DNA from 2 places in the Mesorhizobium sp. B3-1-7 genome. Region 2 is predicted to be linked to the other one. Evidence: predicted binding sites of a transcription regulator. Region 2 holds the regulator's gene; the other holds the start of a gene.
What was found. Region 2 encodes LexA, which represses DNA repair genes until DNA is damaged. Its sites were predicted from a motif close to TGTTCNNNNTGTGTTCNG; they were not measured.

Region 1 (10,572 bases), on a different contig from region 2:
ACGTCCAGACGAAAGTTGGGTGAGCTGAGAACGCCGCCGGACGGGAAAGGTCCTTTGACGTAGAACGTCACCTTGACCAGATGGTCGAGCGAGCTGCCAAGCTCCTCCAGATCCGACTTGATGTTCGCGAGGATCTCGCGCCATTGCGTTGCCGCGTCGCCAACGGCGCCCCCCTGGTGTTTCGACGGATCGTAATCGTCGATGGTGGCGGTGTTGCCGGACAGAAAAACATATCCCTTCGCGTCCGAGACGACCGTGCCCTTGCCCCAAGGCATCAAACGATCGCCTTTGAATTTCTTGTGCGTCGTGAGGTTCATTTCGGCCTCCTGTCGCTAATCCACCCACATCCCCGTCCGTTTGTGCCAGTCGGCGATCGATTCCTCGGGATAGACGTCGAACACCTTGTCATTTTTCCCGATCACCGGCTCGACCCAGTTCGCCTTGTATTTCAGCATCAGATGCACCTTTTCCGGCGGCGTCGGCAGGTCGCTGTCGATCGCCGAGGCGAAGGGATGCACGAGGTCCGGCCAGGTCGGGTCGTAAAGCCACAGCGCCGCGCCGCATTTCTTGCAGAAATTGCGTTCGCCGGTCGAGACCTCGCAATGCGGATGCTCGTCGTCCTCGATCTCGGCGCGGTAGACACCGAGATTGCGCTTGCCCCTGATATCAAGCGTCTCGCAGTCGGCGCCGAGATTGATGGCGAAACCGCCGCCGCCCTGCTGCTTGCGGCAGATCGAGCAGTAGCAGAGCATGAACGGCACCGGCGTGTGGCTTTCCACCTCGAAGCGGACGGCGCCGCAGCGGCAGGAGCCTTTGAGCAGGACGGGCATGGCGGGATCTCCGTTTTCCGATCTCAACCTGTCAGCATGCTTTTGGTTGCGGCGATGACAAGGCCCATGCCGGATGAGATGATCGCGGCATGGACAACGCGCGCCTTGAAGAATTGTTCGAAAGCCTGGGACCGATCAGCATCAGAAAACTGTTCGGGGGCAAGGGCATCTATTGCGACGGCGTCATCGTCGCGGTCGTCGTGCGCGGCGAATTGCTGCTCAAGGCCGACGAGGAGAGCATCCCCGACTTCGAAGCCGCTGGCTGCAAGCAATGGACCTATACAGGCTCGCGGCACGGCAAGGAGGTGGCGATGCCATACTGGAGCATTCCCGACGAGGCTTTCGACGACCCCGACGAAATGGCGGTATGGGCGCGGCGCGCTTACGAGGCGGGACGAAGGGCGGGGAGATAATTTTCGAGGGCGTTGTGGCGGCCTTTTGGAGATGCCGAGGGACAGCAACCCTCTCTGTCCTGCCGGACATCTCCCCCGCAAGGGGCGAGATTGACCCTCGCCACGACTTTCGCCAATCGCCGACGTTGCAAGAAGAATGCCGGCGGCCAAGCTGCTAATCTCGCCCCTTGCGGGGGAGATGGCAGGCCAGAGGGGGTGTGACGGAACGCGGCGTTCGCATTTGGCTATCGCTGCCGGTAGTTGAGCGTTCCGCGCCTACAACGCCTTGGCAATCTCCGCCGCCAGCCGCGCGTTGTTCTCGACCAGCGCGATGTTGGTCTTCAGGCTGCGGCCGCCGGTGAGCTCCAGGATCTTCGACAAAAGGAACGGCGTCACCGCCTTGCCGGTGACGTTCTGGGCTTCGGCGGCCTTCTGCGCGGCTTCGATATAGCCAGCCATTTCGTCGGCGGGGATCTCGTCGTTCCGCGGCACCGGATTGGCGATGAGGATGCCGCCGCCGAGGCCCAGCGCCTGCCGCGTGCGATAGAAATGCGCAATGTCCTGCGGCGCATTGAGCGTCAGCGGCGCGCGGAAGGGCGACTGCCTCGACCAGAAGGCGGGCATCGTCTCGCAGCCATGGCCGATCACCGGCACGCCGCGCGTCTCCAGCACTTCCAGCGTCTTTTCGATGTCGAGGATCGCCTTGGCGCCGGCAGAGACAACGACAACCGGCGTGCGCGCCAGCTCGTCGAGATCGGCCGAGATATCGAAGCTCTTTTCCGCGCCTTTGTGGACGCCGCCAATGCCGCCGGTGGCGAAGACCTTTATGCCGGCCATATGCGCGGCGATCATAGTGGCCGCAACGGTGGTGCCGCCGGTGCGCTTTTGAGCGACGGCGAAGCCGATATCGGCGCGCGACAGCTTCATGGCGTCACCGGTCATGGCAAGCGATTCGCGCTCGCCGTCGGACAGGCCGATCTTGATGCGGCCGTCGACCACGGCGATCGTCGCCGGCAGCGCGCCGCCATCGATGATGATCTGTTCGACCTTGGCGGCCATCGCGCCATTGTCGGGGTAGGGCATGCCGTGGGTGATGATGGTGCTTTCCAGCGCCACCACCGGCCGGCCGGCGGCAAGCGCCTCCGCCACGGGCGGGTGGATGTCGACGAAGGGGTGGGCGGTGTCGGGTGTCACGGCTGTCTCCGATCAGGAGGAAGTGGGTGTCTGGTGGCCCTATGCCACCTCCCGCGCCTCCGGCACAAGGCCAAGCACCTGCGTGAAGTTGCCCGCCGTGAAAGACGGCACGGCCTCCGGGCTCTCGATGGCAAGCATCGCCGCGGCAAGGCCTTCGCGCAGCGCGGCACGCAGCGGCAGGCCGCGCAGCAAGGCGGCGACCGTTGCGCCGGTCAAGGCGTCGCCGGCTCCGGTCACGTCGGCAACCTTGCGCGGCGCGGGTGGATCGATCTCGAAGATGCCGGTGTCGTCGAAGCCCAGAACCGGGGCGCTGCCGGACGTGACCACGCCGGCATTCAGGCCGGCCCGCCTGAGCGCGTCGACAAGGGTTTCGCCGGATAGCTCGGCGCCGGCCAGCGCGGCGGCTTCGCGGCGGTTCATGAAAAGCAGCGACAGGTCGTCGAGCAGCGGCGCCAGGCGGACGACCTTGGCCGGCGAGACGGCGATGGCGAAGACCGGCCGGCCACCGGCAAGCGCTACCAAGCGCTCCAGCGCCGCCGTCGGCAGGTTGGCGTCGCACAGGATGGCGTCGGCCGCGGCGATCGCCTCGCGCACCTTGGAACGCCTCATCTGCTTGGGGAAGGCAAGATCGTAGAGCGTCATGTCGGCCAGCCCGACGATCAGCTCACCTTCGGCGTCGATCAACGCCGTGTAGCTCGGCGTCGTGCGGTCGAGGAACACCACCGAGAGGTCCGCTATTCCGGCGTTGTCGATCGCCAAGGCGACGGTGTCGGCCGCAGCGTCGCCGCCGCGCACCGATATCAGCGAGGCCGACACGCCGCGCTTCACCACGCTGCGCAGCGCGTTGAAAACCACGCCGCCGACGTCCTCGCGCATGATGCCGGGATTCGAAGCGGCGGGCACATAGGCGCCCGAGACCTGGCCGCGCCGGTCGATATGGGCTCCGCCCAGCGCCAGGATTGTTGGGGATGTCGGCATGCGGATATGGTAACCTTGGTTGATAGTTGGCTGCGCACACTAAGTTTCTGCGCGTCACACCGCAATCGGCGCCGCGATTCGGGACATGCGGATATCAAATCTCTTCTGGACCAGTGGTTCTGTTTCGCTCCAGCCCTGGTGGGACAAAGAAAGAACATATCCAGATATTGATTGTTTTTCAGCTGCTTGCCGCCCCTTGCCAAATGAGAACAAAAAAGGTACAAAACAAGCAGGGATCACGGATTGTCCGGCCTTCATTGACGACCAAGGGGTGATGTATCATGGCTCAGAATTCTTTGCGGCTTGTAGAGGATAAGGCAGTGGACAAATCAAAGGCTCTGGACGCGGCGCTGTCGCAAATCGAGCGCGCTTTCGGCAAGGGCTCGATCATGCGGCTCGGCGCCAACGAGCAGGTGGTCGAGATCGAAACCGTGCCGACCGGCTCGCTCGGCCTCGACATCGCGCTCGGCGTCGGCGGCCTGCCGCGCGGCCGCATCATCGAGATTTACGGGCCGGAAAGCTCGGGCAAGACGACGCTGGCGCTGCACACGGTGGCGGAAGCCCAGAAGAAGGGCGGTATCTGCGCCTTCGTCGATGCCGAGCACGCGCTCGATCCGGTTTATGCCCGCAAGCTTGGCGTCGACCTCGAGAACCTTTTGATCTCGCAGCCCGACACCGGCGAGCAGGCGCTGGAAATCTGCGACACGCTGGTGCGTTCGGGCGCCATCGACGTGCTGGTCGTCGACTCGGTGGCGGCACTGACGCCGCGCGCTGAAATCGAAGGCGAGATGGGCGATTCGCTGCCCGGTCTTCAGGCTCGCCTGATGAGCCAGGCGCTGCGCAAGCTGACCGCCTCGATCTCGCGCTCCAACACAATGGTCATCTTCATCAACCAGATCCGCATGAAGATCGGCGTCATGTTCGGCTCGCCCGAGACGACCACCGGCGGCAACGCGCTGAAATTCTACGCCTCGGTGCGCCTCGACATCCGCCGCATCGGCTCGGTCAAGGACCGCGACGAGGTCGTCGGCAACCAGACCCGCGTCAAGGTGGTGAAGAACAAGCTGGCCCCGCCCTTCAAGGTGGTCGAGTTCGACATCATGTATGGCGAGGGCGTGTCGAAGACCGGCGAGCTGATCGATCTCGGCGTCAAGGCTGGCGTCATCGAGAAGTCAGGCGCCTGGTTCTCCTACAATTCGCAGCGCCTCGGCCAAGGTCGCGAGAACGCAAAACTGTTCCTGCGCGACAATCCCGATACGGCGCGTGAGGTCGAACTTGCATTGCGCCAGAATGCCGGGCTGATCGCCGAGAAATTTCTCGAGAATGGCGGCTCCGAAGGCGGCGACGACGGTTTCGAGGACGAAGCCGGCGCCTTGTAGGGCCGGTTCGTTCCAGGAAGATCGCGCAGCAGTTTCCTGTTCGGGATTGGGCGGAAGCTATTCGTCGGCTTAGCCGGAGTTCGGCCACAATCCTTGTTTATCGTCTTATGCTTATGTAATCGAGTTCTTGAGTATTGCGTACCCGAACCGCCGGCCTTCGCGCCGGCGGTTTTGCATTTTGCGGGCGGCGCCGGGCCGTCGCTCGCCGGCGGATTGACCTAACTCCGTGTTTCTGGACAGGCTCAAGAGCTACGGCTAAAAGGCCCATCTATCTTCTGGAAACACCAAAGCCCATCAGCCGCCGGCGACGCCGGCGGTTCTCGCGAAAAGGCAGTACGCAATGAGTGGCGTGAACGATATCCGGTCGACATTTCTCGACTACTTCCGCAAGGAGGGCCACGAGATCGTCGCCTCCAGCCCGTTGGTGCCGCGCAACGATCCGACGCTGATGTTCACAAACGCAGGCATGGTGCAGTTCAAGAACGTCTTCACCGGCCTGGAGAAACGTCCCTATTCGCGAGCGTCCACCGCGCAGAAGAGCGTGCGTGCAGGCGGCAAGCACAACGACCTCGACAATGTCGGCTATACCGCGCGCCATCTCACCTTCTTCGAGATGCTCGGCAATTTCTCGTTCGGCGACTATTTCAAGGAGCGCGCGATCGAGCTTGCCTGGAACCTGATCACCAAGGGTTTCGGCCTGAAGAAGGACAAGCTGCTCGTCACGGTCTATCACACCGACGACGAGGCGGCTGGTTACTGGAAGAAGATCGCCGGCTTCTCCGACGACCGCATAATCCGCATCCCGACCTCGGACAATTTCTGGGCGATGGGCGACACCGGCCCGTGCGGTCCGTGCTCGGAAATCTTCATCGATCGCGGCGAGCATATCTGGGGCGGCCCGCCCGGCAGCCCGGAAGAGGACGGCGACCGGTTCCTGGAATTCTGGAACCTGGTGTTCATGCAGTATGAGCAGGTGACGAAGGAAGAGCGCATCGACCTGCCGCGTCCCTCGATCGACACCGGCATGGGCCTGGAGCGCATGGCCTCCATCCTGCAGGGCGTCGAAAGTGTCTTCGAGACCGACCTGTTCAGGCATTTGATCGACGCGGCGTCCTCGGCGCTAGGCCAGGGGCCGAACCAGGAGAACGTCGGGTCGTATCGCGTCATCGCGGATCATCTGCGCTCGTCCTCGTTCCTGGTGGCAGATGGTGTGCTGCCGTCGAATGAGGGGCGCGGCTATGTGCTGCGCCGCATCATGCGCCGTGCCATGCGCCATGCGCAGCTGCTTGGCGCGAAGGAGCCGCTGATGTGGCAGCTGGTGCCGGCGCTGGTGCGCGAGATGGGCCAGGCCTATCCCGAGCTCGTGCGCGGAGAGGCGCTGATCACCGAAACGCTGAAGCTCGAGGAAACACGCTTCCGCAAGACGCTGGTGCGCGGCCTCGGCCTGCTTTCGGACGCTACGGAGACGCTGCATGCCGGCGACATGCTGGATGGCGAGACGGCCTTCAAGCTCTACGACACCTATGGCTTCCCGCTCGATCTGACGCAGGATGCGCTGCGCCAGCGCAGCATCTCGGTCGATATCGCCGGCTTCACCGATGCGATGGAGCGGCAGAAGGCCGAGGCGCGCGCGCATTGGACGGGCTCGGGCGAGGCCGCGACCGAGACGGTCTGGTTCTCGGTGCGCGAAAAGACCGGCGCCACCGAATTCCTCGGCTATGAGACCGAGCAGGCGGAAGGCATCGTCCAGGCCCTGGTCAGGGACGGCAAGACCATCGACAGCGCGAGCCAGGGCGATGCGGTCGCCTTGGTCGTCAACCAGACGCCGTTCTACGGCGAATCCGGCGGCCAGATGGGCGACACCGGCGTGATTTCCGGCGAGGGTTTTTCAATCGAGGTCTCGGACACGCAGAAGAAGGCCGATGGTTTGTTCGTGCATCTCGGCAAGGTGGCCAAAGGCACGGTCAAGACGGGTGATGCCGTCGAGTTGAAGGTCGATCATGCCCGCCGCTCGAGGCTGCGCGCCAACCATTCCGCAACGCATCTCATCCATGAGGCGCTGCGCGAGGTGCTGGGCACCCATGTCGCGCAGAAGGGCTCGCTGGTGGCGCCCGACCGGCTGCGCTTCGACATCTCGCACAACAAGCCGATCTCGGCCGATGAGCTCGAGGAGGTCGAGCGCATGGCCAACGAGATCGTCGTGCAGAACAGTCCGGTGACGACGCGTCTGATGTCGGTCGACGACGCGATTGCCGAAGGCGCCATGGCGCTGTTCGGCGAGAAATACGGCGATGAGGTGCGCGTCGTGTCGATGGGCACCGGCCTGCATGGCGCCAAGGCAAACCGGCCTTATTCGGTCGAGCTTTGCGGCGGCACGCATGTGAGGTCGACCGGCGATATCGGCCTGGTGCGCATACTGTCGGACAGCGCGGTGGCGGCCGGCGTGCGCCGCATCGAAGCGCTGACCGGCGAGGCGGCGCGCAGACATCTGGACGAACAGGACAGGCGGCTGAAAGCCGCGGCGGCGACCTTGAAGATCTCGCCGGCCGACGTGCCGTTGCGCGTCGAGGCGCTGCTCGAAGAACGCAAAAAGCTCGAAAAGGAGCTTACCGAGGCGCGCAAGAAACTGGCGCTGGGCGGCGGCTCGGCCGTTGCCGATGCTCCGGCCGCGAACGAGACCGTCGCAGGTGTCGGATTCCTCGGCAAGGCGGTCACCGGCGTGGCGCCGAAGGACCTGAAGCCGCTGGCGGATGCCGGCAAGAAGACGCTCGGCTCCGGCATAGTCGTCTTTGTCGGCGCGGGCGAGGACAACAAGGCAAGCGTGGTCGTCGGCGTCACCGACGACCTGACCGCTCGCTTCAGCGCCGTCGATCTCGTGCGCGTCGCGTCCGCCGCGCTTGGCGGTCAAGGCGGCGGCGGCCGTCCCGACATGGCGCAGGCCGGCGGCCCCGATGCGTCGAAGGCCAATGATGCCATTGCGGCGGTGAAGGCGGCGCTGGAAGCGGCGTGACGGTCGGGGCGATCGGCTGTAGCTCAGGCCGGCTCCCAACTCTCCGAGGGCTGCGCTGCCCCTCATCTGGCTGCCGCCATCTTCTCCCCGTTGAACGGGGAGAAGAGCGCTGTTATCGCGGCTTTCGCCAATAGTCTGCGTTGCAGAAAAGGCGCCGGCGTTGCAATCGCTTCTTTCTCCCCGTTTTACGGGGAGAAATGCCCGGCAGGGCAATGAGGGGCGGCGCCGAGGCTGAGCGAGTTACGCGACCTTTTCCGTCCGCGTAAAGCTCGGCCGTCCGGCTATTCGGGAATACCAATCCGGTATATCCGCAAAGCGCGCGAGCAGATCGCGTCCTTCCGCGACCTTGAGGAAATAGGCGACGATCGGGGCCGCATGCAGGTCCACCAACGTCAACTGGTCCCCGAGCAACCACGGGCCCTTAGCCTTCAGCGAGGTCAGAACTTTGAGCACCGTCTCAGCCTGGCTCAGCCCGCTGGCAATCAGCGCCTCATCCGGCGCTGCCTTCTCCAGCCGCTCGACGGCGACGTCCCAGACCATCGCGCGATAACCATAGGCGTCGAGCAGGCCGATGATCTGGCCCATCCTGGCGCGGCCGCGCACGTCGGCCGGCTGCAGCGCGGGACCATCGAAGGCTTCATCGACATAGCGCGCGATTGCGCCGGTCTCGAATAGGTGAAAACCGTCATGCTCGAAGGCCGGGATGCGGCCGAAGGGATGATGCTCCAGATACCAGGCCGGAATGCCCTCGGCGGCGAAGATGTCGAGTGGCACCAGCTCGTAGCCGATGCCTTTCTCCTCCAGCGCCATCCGCGCGATGCGCACATAGACGCTGTAGTCGGCGCCGTAGAGAGTTGGCTTGGCCATTGATCAGCTCTCAATTTGCCCGTCGCAGTGTCCAAAAAAGAAGGCTCCTAGCGGAGCCTTCTGTGTGCCGTAAGGTTGGGCTACCCCATCGCCTTCTGCAAATTCTCGTCGATCTTGTCGAGGAAGCCGGTGGTCGAGAGCCAAGGCTGGTCGGGGCCGATCAGCAGCGACAGGTCCTTGGTCATGAAGCCAGACTCGACGGTCTGGATGCAGACCTTTTCCAGCGTCTCGGCGAAGCGCTTCAGCGCGGTGTTGTCGTCGAGCTTGGCGCGGTGCGCCAGGCCGCGCGTCCAGGCGAAGATCGAGGCGATCGAATTGGTCGAGGTTTCCTCGCCCTTCTGGTGCTGGCGGTAGTGGCGCGTCACGGTGCCGTGCGCGGCTTCCGCTTCCACCGTCTTGCCGTCCGGCGTCATCAGCACGGAGGTCATCAGGCCGAGCGAGCCGAAGCCTTGCGCCACGGTGTCGGATTGCACGTCGCCGTCATAGTTCTTGCAGGCCCAGACATAGCCGCCCGACCATTTCAGGCTGGAGGCGACCATGTCGTCAATCAGGCGGTGCTCGTACCAGAGTTTCCGCGCCTTGAATTCGGCCTCGAACTCCTTCTCGTAGACTTCCTGGAAGATGTCCTTGAAGCGGCCGTCATAGGCCTTGAGGATGGTGTTCTTGGTCGACAGATACACCGGGAAGTTGCGCAGCAGGCCATAGTTCAGCGAGGCGCGGGCGAACTCGCGGATCGACTCGTCGAGATTGTACATGGCCATGGCCACGCCGGCGCCCGGCGCGTCATAGACGTCATGCTCGATCACCTGACCGTCTTCGCCGACGAACTTGATCGTCAGCTTGCCCTTGTCGGGGAAGCGGAAGTCGGTGGCGCGGTACTGGTCGCCGAAGGCATGACGGCCGACGACGATCGGCTTGGTCCAGCCCGGCACCAGGCGCGGCACGTTCTTCATGATGATCGGCTCGCGGAAGATGGTGCCGCCGAGGATGTTGCGGATGGTGCCGTTGGGCGACTTCCACATCTTCTTCAGCTTGAATTCCTCGACGCGCGCTTCGTCGGGAGTGATCGTCGCGCATTTCACGCCGACGCCGTATTTCTTGATGGCGTTGGCCGAGTCGATCGTCACCTGGTCGTTGGTGGCGTCGCGGTTTTCGATGCCGAGGTCGTAATATTCAAGCTTCAGGTCGAGATAGGGGTGGATCAGCTTGTCCTTGATGAACTGCCAGATGATGCGGGTCATCTCGTCGCCGTCGAGTTCGACGACCGGGTTCGCCACCTTGATCTTCGCCATGGAAAGAATGCCTCGTTGCTGGGGGATCTGAACGGCCTTGCCCGCATGGTTTCGGCCGGGGATGCGGAGCGTATATCAAAGGCTTTTTCAGCGCGCAAACCGCGATCCGTGCCGGAGCGGACGGGTGCCGCTGTTGTGAATGCTTCATTTTCCGGTCTGGATGTGGCAGGGGACGCCGAAACGCCGCAAACCCCGGTTACCCACAGCCATGCCAGCCATCGAAAATACAGCCAAGACCGCTTCCGCCGGACCGGCCATCATCCTGGTCGAGCCGCAGCTCGGCGAGAATATCGGCATGGTCGCCCGCGCAATGGCGAATTTCGGCCTATCCGAGCTCAGGCTGGTCAACCCGCGTGACGGCTGGCCGAGCGAGAAGGCGCGCGCGGCCGCCAGCCGGGCCGACCACGTCATCGACGCCACCAGGGTTTTCGACGATCTGGCCTCGGCGGTCGCCGACCTGAACTTCGTCTTCGCCACGACGGCGCGCGAGCGCGACGGCTTCAAGCCGGTGCGCGGTCCCGTGGAAGCGGGCAGGGCGCTGAGAGCACGTGTCGAGGTGGGCGAGCGTACCGGCATCCTGTTCGGCCGCGAGCGCTTCGGCCTCTATAATGACGAGGTCGGGCTCGCCGA
Region 2 (10,572 bases):
AGAGCTGCGCGGCGGCGACGCCGCCTACAACGCCAAGGAACTGCGCGATATGCTGGGCGGCGCCGCCGGCGCCTATCGCGACACGGTGCTGATGAATGCCGGCGCCGGGCTGGTCGTGGCCGGCAAGGCGACGACGCTTGCCGACGGCATCGCGGCGGCGGCGCAAGCGATCGACAGCGGTCGCGCGCTTGGCGTGCTGGACAAGCTCGTCGAGATTTCGAACGGATAAGGCCTTGTCGGACATCCTGCGCAAGATCGAAGCCTACAAGCGCGACGAGATCGCGGCAGCCAAGCTCGCCATGCCGCTCGCCGAGATCAAGGCGAAGGCCAGGGACGCCGAGCCGCCGCGCGGCTTCCTTGCTGCGCTCGAGGCCAAGCGCCGGGGCGGCGGCTTCGCGTTGATTGCCGAAATCAAGAAGGCCAGCCCCTCCAAGGGGCTGATCCGCGCCGATTTCGACCCGCCAGCCTTGGCCAAGGCCTATCAGAAAGGTGGCGCGACCTGCCTTTCGGTGCTGACCGACGCGCCATCCTTCCAAGGCGCGCCGGAATTTCTCACCAAGGCGCGCAAGGCGGTGTCCCTGCCCGCATTGCGTAAGGATTTCCTATTCGACCCTTACCAGGTCTACGAAGCACGAGCCTGGGGCGCAGACGCCATCCTGATCATCATGGCAAGCGTCGACGATGCTCTGGCGAGCGAATTGGAAGCTATCGCCTTCGAACTCGGGATGGACGCGCTGATCGAGGTGCATGACGAGGCCGAAACGGAGCGCGCGCTAAAATTGTCGTCGCAACTGATCGGTATCAACAACCGCAATCTGCGGACCTTCGAGACCAGCCTTGAGACTTCCGAGCGGCTGGCGCGAATGGTGCCGGGCGGCTACCTGCTGGTCAGCGAGAGCGGCATCTTCACCCACGGCGACTGCCTCAGGATGCAGAAGACCGGCATCAGCACCTTCCTGGTCGGCGAGAGCCTGATGCGGCAAGCGAACGTGGCCGCGGCGACCGAGCTTCTGCTGACAGGCAAGGCAGCGGCCGAGGCCATCTGAGATGGCCCTCACCCATCTTGGCGCCAAGGGCGAAGCCAATATGGTCGATGTCGGCGACAAGGCCGAGACGATCCGCACGGCGATCGCCGAAGGTTTTGTCTCGATGCGGCCGGAAACGCTGGAGATGATTCTCGCAGGCGATGCCAAGAAGGGCGATGTGCTGGGCACAGCCCGCATCGCCGGTATCATGGCCGCGAAGAAAACGCATGAGCTGATCCCGCTCTGCCATCCGCTGCTTCTGACAAAAGTTGCCGTCGAGATCGAGCCGGACCGCACGCTGCCTGGCCTCAGGGTCACCGCGCTTGCCCGCGTCACCGGCAAGACCGGCGTCGAGATGGAGGCGCTGACCGCGGCGTCGGTCGCCTGCCTCACCATCTACGACATGGCCAAGGCGGCGGACCGCGGCATGGTGGTTTCCGGCATCCGGCTGGTCGAGAAGACAGGCGGCAAGTCCGGCGACTACAAGGTGGATGCCTGATGGCCTTGGTCCCGGTCGCCGAAGCGCTCGAACGCCTGCTGGACGGTGCTGCGCCATTACCCGGCGAAAGCATTCCGCTGGCTGACGCGGCCGGCCGGGTCCTGGCGGAGCCGGTCGTGGCGCTACGCACGCAGCCGCCGTTCAACGCCTCGGCCATGGACGGCTATGCCGCAAGATCCGCCGATGTCGCTTCAGCGCCGGCTGAACTCGAGGTCATAGGCATGGCGCCCGCCGGGCGCGGTTTCTCCGGAACCGTCGGCAAAGGCCAGGCCGTGCGCATCTTTACCGGCGCGCCGCTGCCTGAAGGCGCCGACACCATCGTCATCCAGGAAAACGTCCGCGACCTTGGCAACCGCCAGATCGAAGTGACGGAGCCGACCGCCGAAGGACGCAATGTCCGTCGCCGCGGGCTCGACTTCGGCCAGGGCGACCTGCTGCTCGAAAAAGGCCGCGCGCTCGACGCGGCGGCCCTTTCGCTGGCGGCGTCAGCCAACCACCCCGCCTTGAACGTCGTGCGGCGGCCGCTGGTTGCGATCATCGCCACCGGCGACGAATTGCTGCCGCCAGGCAGCGCGCTCGGCCCCGACCAGATCATTTCGTCCAACGCCTATGGCGTCGTCGCCGCCGCCCAGTCGGTCGGCGCGCGCGCGCTCGATCTCGGCATCGCCGCCGACCGCCAGGAGGCGATCGCCGCGCTGGTCAGGAAAGCGGTCGAGGCGAACGCCGACGTCATCGTCACGCTCGGCGGCGCCTCGGTCGGCGACCACGACCTGATCCATGACGTGCTGACCGGCGAAGGCATGAAGCTCGACTTCTGGAAGATCGCCATGCGCCCCGGCAAACCGCTGATGTTTGGCCGGCTTGGCAATGTCCGTTGCATCGGCCTGCCCGGCAATCCGGTGGCAAGCATCGTCTGCTCGCAACTCTTCCTGAAGCCGCTGCTTGCCAGGCTCGGCGGCCGCGATCACCGGCAGGACGTGCGAACGGCCCGGCTGGGCGCTGCGATGCAGGCCAACGATCTAAGGCAGGACTACGTGCGCGCCGTTGTGCGCGAGGACGCCGGCACCCTGGTCGCGATGCCTTTCGGCATCCAGGACTCCTCGATGCTGCGCATGCTTGCCGACGCCAACGGCCTGATCGTGCGCCAGCCCTTCGCGCCCGCCGCGCAGGCCGGCGCCGAATGCAACGTTCTGATGCTGCGCTGAGCCGGTCTATCCCGCCGTTTTAACGCAATTCTCGACCGAAACCATTCACACCGCCGAATTGCTCTATTCGGCGATCAGTGCCCGAGTGAGGGGATGATCCGGATCTCCGAGCCCATCGACAACGTTGAAATGATGCCGGTCCGGCTCGACCACTGAACCGGTGGTGGCGCCGAGCCCGGTCCAGATGTTGGCAAGCAATGTACTCTGGCGCAGGAATTCCGAACGCTCGCCGCCGCCGACCCAACAGGTGATGCGGGCTCCCCGCCGAGGCCGCAGCAAAGCCGGGCTTTCGCTCAACGCTTCCTTCTCGTCGATGTTCAGGGTCTCGTTCAGTGCGGTGAACATCAGCGGCCGAAGGTCGTGCAGGCCTGAGATCGAAACAACCTGGCGTATGCGCCGCGACACATCGGACGACAGCGGCGAGGCCGCGGTCACCATCCGGCTGACGAGATGTCCGCCGGCCGAGTGCCCGGTCAGCACCAGCGGACCATCGATCATCGCTGCCGCCTTCTCGATCGCTGCCGCAACCTCGTTGACGATGCCGCTGATCCTGGTCTGCGGGCAAAGCGTGTAAGAGGGCATGGCGACGGCAAAACCGTGGCCGACCGCACCTCCAGCCAGATGCGACCAGGAGGTCTTGTCTGATTCCATCCAGTAACCGCCATGGATGAACACGACGAGCCCCTTTGGCGCAGCAGGTGGGAGAAACAGATCGAACCGGTTGCGCGGCGCTTCGCCGTACACGATATCGAACCGCGCCCTGCCTTGCGCCAGCAGCTTTTCCCGAAAGGCCCGCGCCGGTTGATCCCAAGCCGCGGGCCAGCGGTCGCCGCCGGCGATGTTCGCGCCGTTGGCATAGGCGTTGTCCCAGTCGGCAATACGGTGTCCGAGCAACGGCCCCTCCACGATCAGCTCAATGTCGAGTGGTTTTGATTGGCATCGCCGCGGTCAGGTAACGGTTGTCTTGACCGCGAAGCGGGCTTCTCGCCAGACGCCGGTCCGCAAGATGTCCTCGAGCACTTCGACGGCATTCCAGACATCCCTGTAGCCGACATAGAGCGGGGTAAAACCGAAGCGCATGGTCGACGGCGCCCGAAAATCACCGATCACGCCGCGTTCGATCAGGGCCCGCATGATCTGGTAGCCATGCTGGTGAATGAAGGAAATCTGGCTGCCGCGTTTGGCGCCGTCGCGGGTGCTTTCCAGCGTAAGATCGTAACCGCCGCACCGTGCCTCGACGAGTTCGATGAACAGATCGGCCAGCGCAATGCTCTTCCTCCGCACCGTCGCCAGGTCAACGCCGTTCCAGATGTCGAGCGCGCCTTTCAGCGTCCGCATCGACAGGACCGGCTGCGTGCCGCACAGAAATCGGCGGATGCCGGTGCCTGGCGCATAGGCTTGCTCGAAGGCGAACGGCCGTGCATGGCTCCACCACCCGCTGAGCGGCTGCCGCACATCGGCAAGATGCCGCTCGGCCGCATAGATGAAGGCAGGAGAACCTGGCCCGCCATTGAGATATTTATAGGTGCAGCCGACGGCGAAATCGGCGCTTGCCCTGTCAAGTTCTACCGGCATGGCGCCCGCGCTGTGGCAGAGATCCCATACGATCAGCGCACCGGCGTCATGCGCCATGCGCGTAAGCGCCGCCATGTCGCGCAACTCGCCGGATTTGTAATTGACGTGGTTGACCAACACCACCGCCACGCGTTCGTCGATCAGTTCCTCGATGCTCGGCGCGTCCACGCCAGCCAGGCGCAGGACAGTGTTCTTTCCGGTCGAGGTCACCCCTTCGGCCATATAGATATCGGTCGGAAAACTGTCGCCCTCGGCAACGATCACGGTTCGGTCCGGCCGCATCGCCATCGCCGCGTGCAGCACTTTGTAGATGTTGATCGACGTGGTGTCGCAGACCACGGTCTGGCCCGGCGCCGCGCCGATCAGGCGTCCGAGCCGGTCGCCCAGCTCGACCGGCATGTCGAACCATCCATCCTTGTTCCAGGCACGAATGAGGTCATGCGCCCACTCCTCGGCAGCTGCCTTGCGCAACTCGTCGAATGCGGCGTGCGAGGCCGCTCCCAACGAATTCCCGTCGAGGTAGATCACCCCCTCCGGCAGGACAAAGCGATCGCGCAGGGCGCGCAGCGGATCCGCTGCATCCATCGCCTCGGTCTCGGCGAGATCAGGAATTCCCCCCATCATGCTGCCGCCTCCATTTCGGCATGGCGCCTCTCACGGCTGGCCAAGGACGGTTGTCTCACCACCGTCCGTGCCACGGCAAGAACCTTCTGCGCTATGTTAGCTGGTCCATAGACGGCGAAGACCATGGATCGGAATCATTGCCGAAGTTGGCATTTTGGGTCCGTTTCGTTCACGGTGAAGCACGTTCGCGCAAGAGCCGAAGCAATCCCGCCCGCGCCTTTGTGATGGTGTTGGACCGCGCTTCAGCTTAAGGAGGGCCGCATAATCGAGCGGAATCAATGACACCGCTGACCTGACTCGGCCAGGTATCCCTTGGATGCAACATTGTTTCCGAAGCCTCAACAAATTCACTAAACTTTAAACGGTTGCGGAACACAACTGGAACAGATAGTGTTTGTTCTGGGTTTGTTTTTCTGATTCCGGTTTCAGAACCCAAGGGGGCCGCCATGCTGACGCGCAAACAACATGAACTGCTGATGTTCATCCATGAACGCCTCAAGGAGAGCGGGATTCCGCCGTCTTTCGACGAGATGAAGGAAGCGCTCGATCTGGCCTCCAAATCGGGCATCCATCGGCTGATCACGGCGCTGGAAGAACGCGGCTTCATTCGCCGGCTGCCGAACCGGGCGCGCGCGCTTGAAGTGCTGCGGCTGCCCGACTCGATCGCGCCTGGCCTGAATGCCGCGAGAAAGTTTTCGCCGAGCGTCATCCAGGGCGGCCAGGGCAATCTTGGCCGCCAGGTCAAGCCGGCGGCGCCCTCTCGCACGCCGACACCCAGCAATGACGACGACGCTGTTTCGGCCGTGTCCATTCCGGTGATGGGCCGCATCGCCGCCGGCGTGCCGATAGACGCTATCCAGCACCAGACGCATTCGATCTCGGTGCCGCCGGACATGATCATGGGCGGCGAGCATTACGCGTTGGAGGTCAAGGGCGACTCGATGATCGAGGCCGGCATCTTCGACGGCGATACCGTCATCATCCGCAATGCCAACACGGCAAGCCCGGGTGAGATCGTGGTGGCGCTGGTCGACGATGAGGAGGCGACCCTGAAGCGTTTCCGCCGCAAGGGTGCCTCGATCGCGCTCGAAGCCGCCAACCCGGCGTATGAGACCCGTATCTTCGGACCGGACCGGGTCAAGGTTCAGGGTAAGCTCGTCGGACTCATCCGCCGTTACTGAGCAGAACCGCGCGGCGGTCTTCGCCGGAACTGCGTGCCACCTATTCTGTAGGCTGCGGCGCGACCGCCGGCTTTTCCGGTCGTTGATAGGGCGGCAGCCCCCTCGCCTCACGCGCGTATTTCCGCTGCTCGTGCCAGGGTCGGTACGGTTCTTCGACCGCGTAGCGAACGATTGGCCGCGCGGTTGCCGATTGCGGATCGAAGAAGATGGCGGCGCTGCCGTCGCGTGCCAGTTGCCGCTTGGTGACGACAAGCACGCGCGGATCGCGGCATGGGTTGTAGGCCGTGGCGTCGTCGATGACGATGAGGTCGGCGAAACCGCAAGCAGGCCGGGCGCTGGCGCGATTCTCGGTGAGCGCGACGATGGCGCCGGAAGGATGCCGGCCGATGCAGAGGTCGCCGATGCAGTAGAAGGGCGAGCCGGGCGGCAGGTCGACGGGATCGGCGATGTCGAGGGCGTCTTTAGCGAACGTCTCCGGCGGTACGATTTCCTCGGCTTTCAGCGCCCGTTTCCAGTTGTCCGTGGTGAACTCGTTGGAGCGCGTGCGGTTGATGGCAAGCTCGCCGCCGCCGATCGGCATCGCCACCAGATGCGCGTCCTCCGAGACAAGCACATCCGGGGCGCGGACATGCGGAATGGCCAGCAGCGCGGCGAGCGCGAAGGGTACGGCGGCAAGCCTCAGCCAGGTGGTGGCCATCGTCGCGATGACCAGCGCGACCGTCGCCAGCAGCACCGACTGGATCGAGATCAGCCCGACGGCGTCGACCGGTGAGCGCTCGGAGATCCACGCCGAAATGGCGATCATCGCCGTCAGGCCCTTGCCCATCACATAAAGGAATGGGCCGTCGAAGCCGAAGGGCATGGCCAGCGCGCTCAACACGGCAAACGGCATGACGATCAGTGAGACGATCGGCATGACCGCCAGATTGGCCAGCAGGCTGAGCGGCGACACCCGCTGGAAGTGCCAGATCGCAAACAACAATGTCGCGCTGCCCGCGATGAGCGATGTCACGGCGGCACCACCCACTCCGATCGCCAGTTTTCGCGATAGGAAGCCGAGGAACGAACGCTTTGCCGGCGGCGCGGTCGTTTTGCCGGCGCGATAGTCGGCAAAACCGGCATAGGCGCCGACCAGCGCGGCGGTGGCGGCGAAGGACATCTGGAAGCTTGGGCCGACCACTTCGTGCGGCGAGACAAGGATAACGGCGATGGCCGAGATCGCCAGGTTGCGCATGGTGAGCGCCGCGCGGTCGAAGAGCACGGCGGCAAGCATCACGGCCAGCATGATGAAACTCCGCTCGGCCGCCACCACGATGCCGGAGATCACGAGGTAGGCGGCGATCGAGAGCAGCGCGATTCCAGCGGCATATTTCTTCACCGGTCGGCGCGACGAGAAATCCGGAAACAGCGCGAAGGCGCCGCGCAAAAGGACCATGATCGTGCCGGCGACCAGCGCCATATGCAGGCCGGAGATCGAAATGATGTGGTAGATGCCGGTCCGTCGCATCGACTCGTTGATCGCCTCCGGAATGCCGGCACGAACGCCGACGATCAGTGCCGCTGCGATCTCGCCTTCGGATCCGCCGATGGCGCTCCTGATGTGATCGGCGATCCCTTCGCGCGCGTTTTCCACCGCCGATGCGATGCGGGCGCCAAAGGGCGCCTCCACCGGCGCAATCAGCTTTGGATCACCCAGGAAAAAGCCGCTGCCGCCAATGCCGGCAAAATAGCTGTCGAAGGAAAAGTCGTAGCTGTCCGGCCGAACCGGACCTGTCGGCGGCAGCAGCTTGGCATAGCCGGTCAGCATCGACCCGGCTGTCATGCCGGACGGGATCCTGCGGGCCGACAACCTGACGCGGTCCGGCGCGTAGCGCAGCTTCGGATGTTCCGTGGAAATCAGGTCGATGGTCAGCCGGACACGGCCATTGGCCATCGCCTCGGCGGTGACGAGGCGGCCCGTCAGCCGTGTCTGGATTTCCGAACCCAGCATCGGGGTTGCCATCCGCCAGGTCTCGACCTTGGCCGCGAGAAAGCCCAAGGCGCAGAAAAACGCCGCCATGAAGACAAGGTGCGTTCTGTGCCGGGAATGTGAGACCGCCGCGCAGACTGCCATCAGGGCCACTGCCGCAAGCGGCCTGTAGAGATCCGGCTCGACGCTCAGCGAGAAGTAATAGATGACGCCGGCGGCCAAAAACACCGGCACCAGCAGGAAGCCGATGCCGCGGTCGAGCTCGGTGGCGGCAGCGGTGCCGATGCTTCGGCGCAGTGCGGGAAGCGAGGCGCGGCCAAGCTGTTTGCGGATTCGGCCGACGCTCGCCGTTGGCGAGACCGGCTGTATTGCACCGTCACCGGGTGGCATAAACTCGGTAGGTGCCCGCGGCTCCGGAAGCGAAACCGGCGCTCCCTCTTCGGGCGCGGCATGGGCAAACATCAGGCGTTCGCTGACGCCAGCTGTCGTTCCCCCGCCCTCCTCCGCGCCCCGGCCATGTCCAGCCATCGGGTCTGCCCCTTGCGCCCCAGACCGCCTATGCTACATGAACGCCGGTCGCGTGGAAGTCCGCGCGAAACATGCATTTTTTCAGTGCTTCCTCGAGAGTTCCATGTCCGACAAGGTCGTCACCCGTTTTGCCCCCTCGCCCACAGGCTACCTGCATATTGGCGGGGCGCGTACGGCGCTGTTCAACTGGCTCTATGCCAGGCACACCGGCGGCACGATGCTGCTGCGCATCGAGGATACCGATCGCGAGCGCTCCACCGAAGCTGCCACCGCCGCCATTCTCGACGGGCTGACCTGGCTTGGCCTCTCCTGGGACGGCGAGGCCGTCTCGCAGTTCGAGCGCGCGCCGCGTCATCGCGAGGTGGCCGAGGAGCTCGTGCGCATGGGCAAGGCCTATTACGCCTATGAGACGCCGGCCGAGCTGGAGGCGATGCGCGAGGCGGCCCGCGCCAAGGGTCTGCCGCCGCGCTACAACGGCCAGTGGCGCGACCGCGGCCCCTCCGAGGCGCCGGCAGGCGTCAAGGGTGCGATCCGCATCAAGGCGCCGACCGAAGGCGTGACGATCGTCAACGACCGCGTGCAGGGCGAGGTGCGCTTCCCGAACAAGGATCTCGACGACTTCATCATCCTGCGTTCCGACGGCGTCCCGACCTACATGCATGCCGTCGTCGTCGACGATCACGACATGGGCGTCACCCACATCATCCGCGGCGACGATCACCTGACCAACGCCGCGCGCCAGACGGTGATCTACGACGCCATGGGCTGGGATGTGCCGTCGATGTCGCACATCCCGCTGATCCACGGCGCTGACGGCGCCAAGCTGTCGAAGCGGCACGGCGCGCTCGGCGTCGAAGCCTATCGCGCCATGGGTTATCTGCCCGAGGCTCTGCTGAACTATCTGGCCAGGCTCGGCTGGAGCCATGGCGACGACGAGGTGATGTCGGTCAAGGACATGGTCGCGTGGTTCGACATCGGCGACGTCAACAAGGGCGCGGCGCGCTTCGACTTCGCCAAGCTCGAGGCGCTGAACGGCGTCCATATGCGCAAGATGGATGACCAGGCGCTGTTCGACATCTTCGTCGCCACCTTGCCCTATCTCGAAGGCGGCCCGACGTTCGCGGCAAAGCTCGACGACAGGCGCAAGGCGCAACTGCTTGCCGCCATGCCCGGTCTCAAGGAGCGGGCCAAGACCCTGGTCGAGCTGGTCGACGGAGCGGCGTTTCTGTTCGCCGAGCGGCCGTTGCCGCTGGATGAGAAGGCGGCCGGCTTGCTCAACGCGGATGCGCGCGCGATTCTGCGCGGCGCGCATGGCGCATTGTCTGCCGTCGAGGGCGACTGGAGCGCCGCCTCGGCCGAGGCTTCGATCCGCGACTTTGCGCAGGCCGGTGGGCACAAGCTCGGCGCCGTGGCACAGCCGCTTCGGGCCGCGCTGACCGGCCGCAGCACCTCGCCCGGCGTGTTCGACGTGCTTGCCGTGTTGGGTCGCCAGGAAAGCCTGGCGAGGATTGGAGATCAAATCGATTAGCAGCGAACTGGCCCAAGAAGATTGGCATTGAAAGGTGTGTTTCGCAGTGCAACATTAGGCTTGGCCCAATCTGGCACGCACCTCCTAAAATGCGATGGCAAGTTCGCGCATTCCGGTGATTTCGACGTGTCGTTTGCAGGAATTGCCTTGCCGGCATGAGGAACATAAAGGAGTTTGCAATGAGCGAAGCTGCGACAAAACTGGAACCGAGCGGCAAGGCGCATGAGTCGACCGCCAGGCTCGAACTCGCCGGCAAGACCCATGAATTCAAGGTGCGAAGCGGGTCGACCGGGCCTGACGTGATCGATATCGGCGCGCTCTACAGCACGACCGGCGTCTTCACCTACGACCCCGGCTTCACCTCCACGGCAAGCTGCGAGTCGGCAATCACCTTCATCGACGGCGATGCCGGCATCCTGCTGCATCGCGGCTATCCGA

Region 1: recA (recombinase RecA) is a predicted target of LexA. The motif match lies at 3,600-3,617, and genes of this name have one in related genera.

What each region holds. Positions count from the first base shown of each region.
Region 1 is NZ_VFTL01000009.1:119,078-129,649, forward strand. It holds gene FJ417_RS10165 (RidA family protein) at 1-317, opposite strand, end outside; gene FJ417_RS10170 (GFA family protein) at 333-830, opposite strand; gene FJ417_RS10175 (TfoX/Sxy family protein) at 920-1,243, shown strand; gene FJ417_RS10185 (pseudouridine-5'-phosphate glycosidase) at 1,499-2,416, opposite strand; gene FJ417_RS10190 (carbohydrate kinase family protein) at 2,456-3,394, opposite strand; gene recA (recombinase RecA) at 3,676-4,773, shown strand; gene alaS (alanine--tRNA ligase) at 5,114-7,783, shown strand; gene FJ417_RS10205 (glutathione S-transferase family protein) at 8,024-8,650, opposite strand; gene FJ417_RS10210 (NADP-dependent isocitrate dehydrogenase) at 8,731-9,942, opposite strand; gene FJ417_RS10215 (RNA methyltransferase) at 10,151-10,572, shown strand, end outside.
Region 2 is NZ_VFTL01000005.1:76,492-87,063, forward strand. It holds gene trpD (anthranilate phosphoribosyltransferase) at 1-229, shown strand, start outside; gene trpC (indole-3-glycerol phosphate synthase TrpC) at 234-1,046, shown strand; gene moaC (cyclic pyranopterin monophosphate synthase MoaC) at 1,048-1,524, shown strand; gene glp (gephyrin-like molybdotransferase Glp) at 1,524-2,729, shown strand; gene FJ417_RS05710 (alpha/beta hydrolase) at 2,793-3,623, opposite strand; gene kynU (kynureninase) at 3,678-4,925, opposite strand; gene lexA (transcriptional repressor LexA) at 5,375-6,109, shown strand; gene FJ417_RS05725 (ComEC/Rec2 family competence protein) at 6,150-8,606, opposite strand; gene gltX (glutamate--tRNA ligase) at 8,710-10,134, shown strand; gene gltA (citrate synthase) at 10,314-10,572, shown strand, end outside.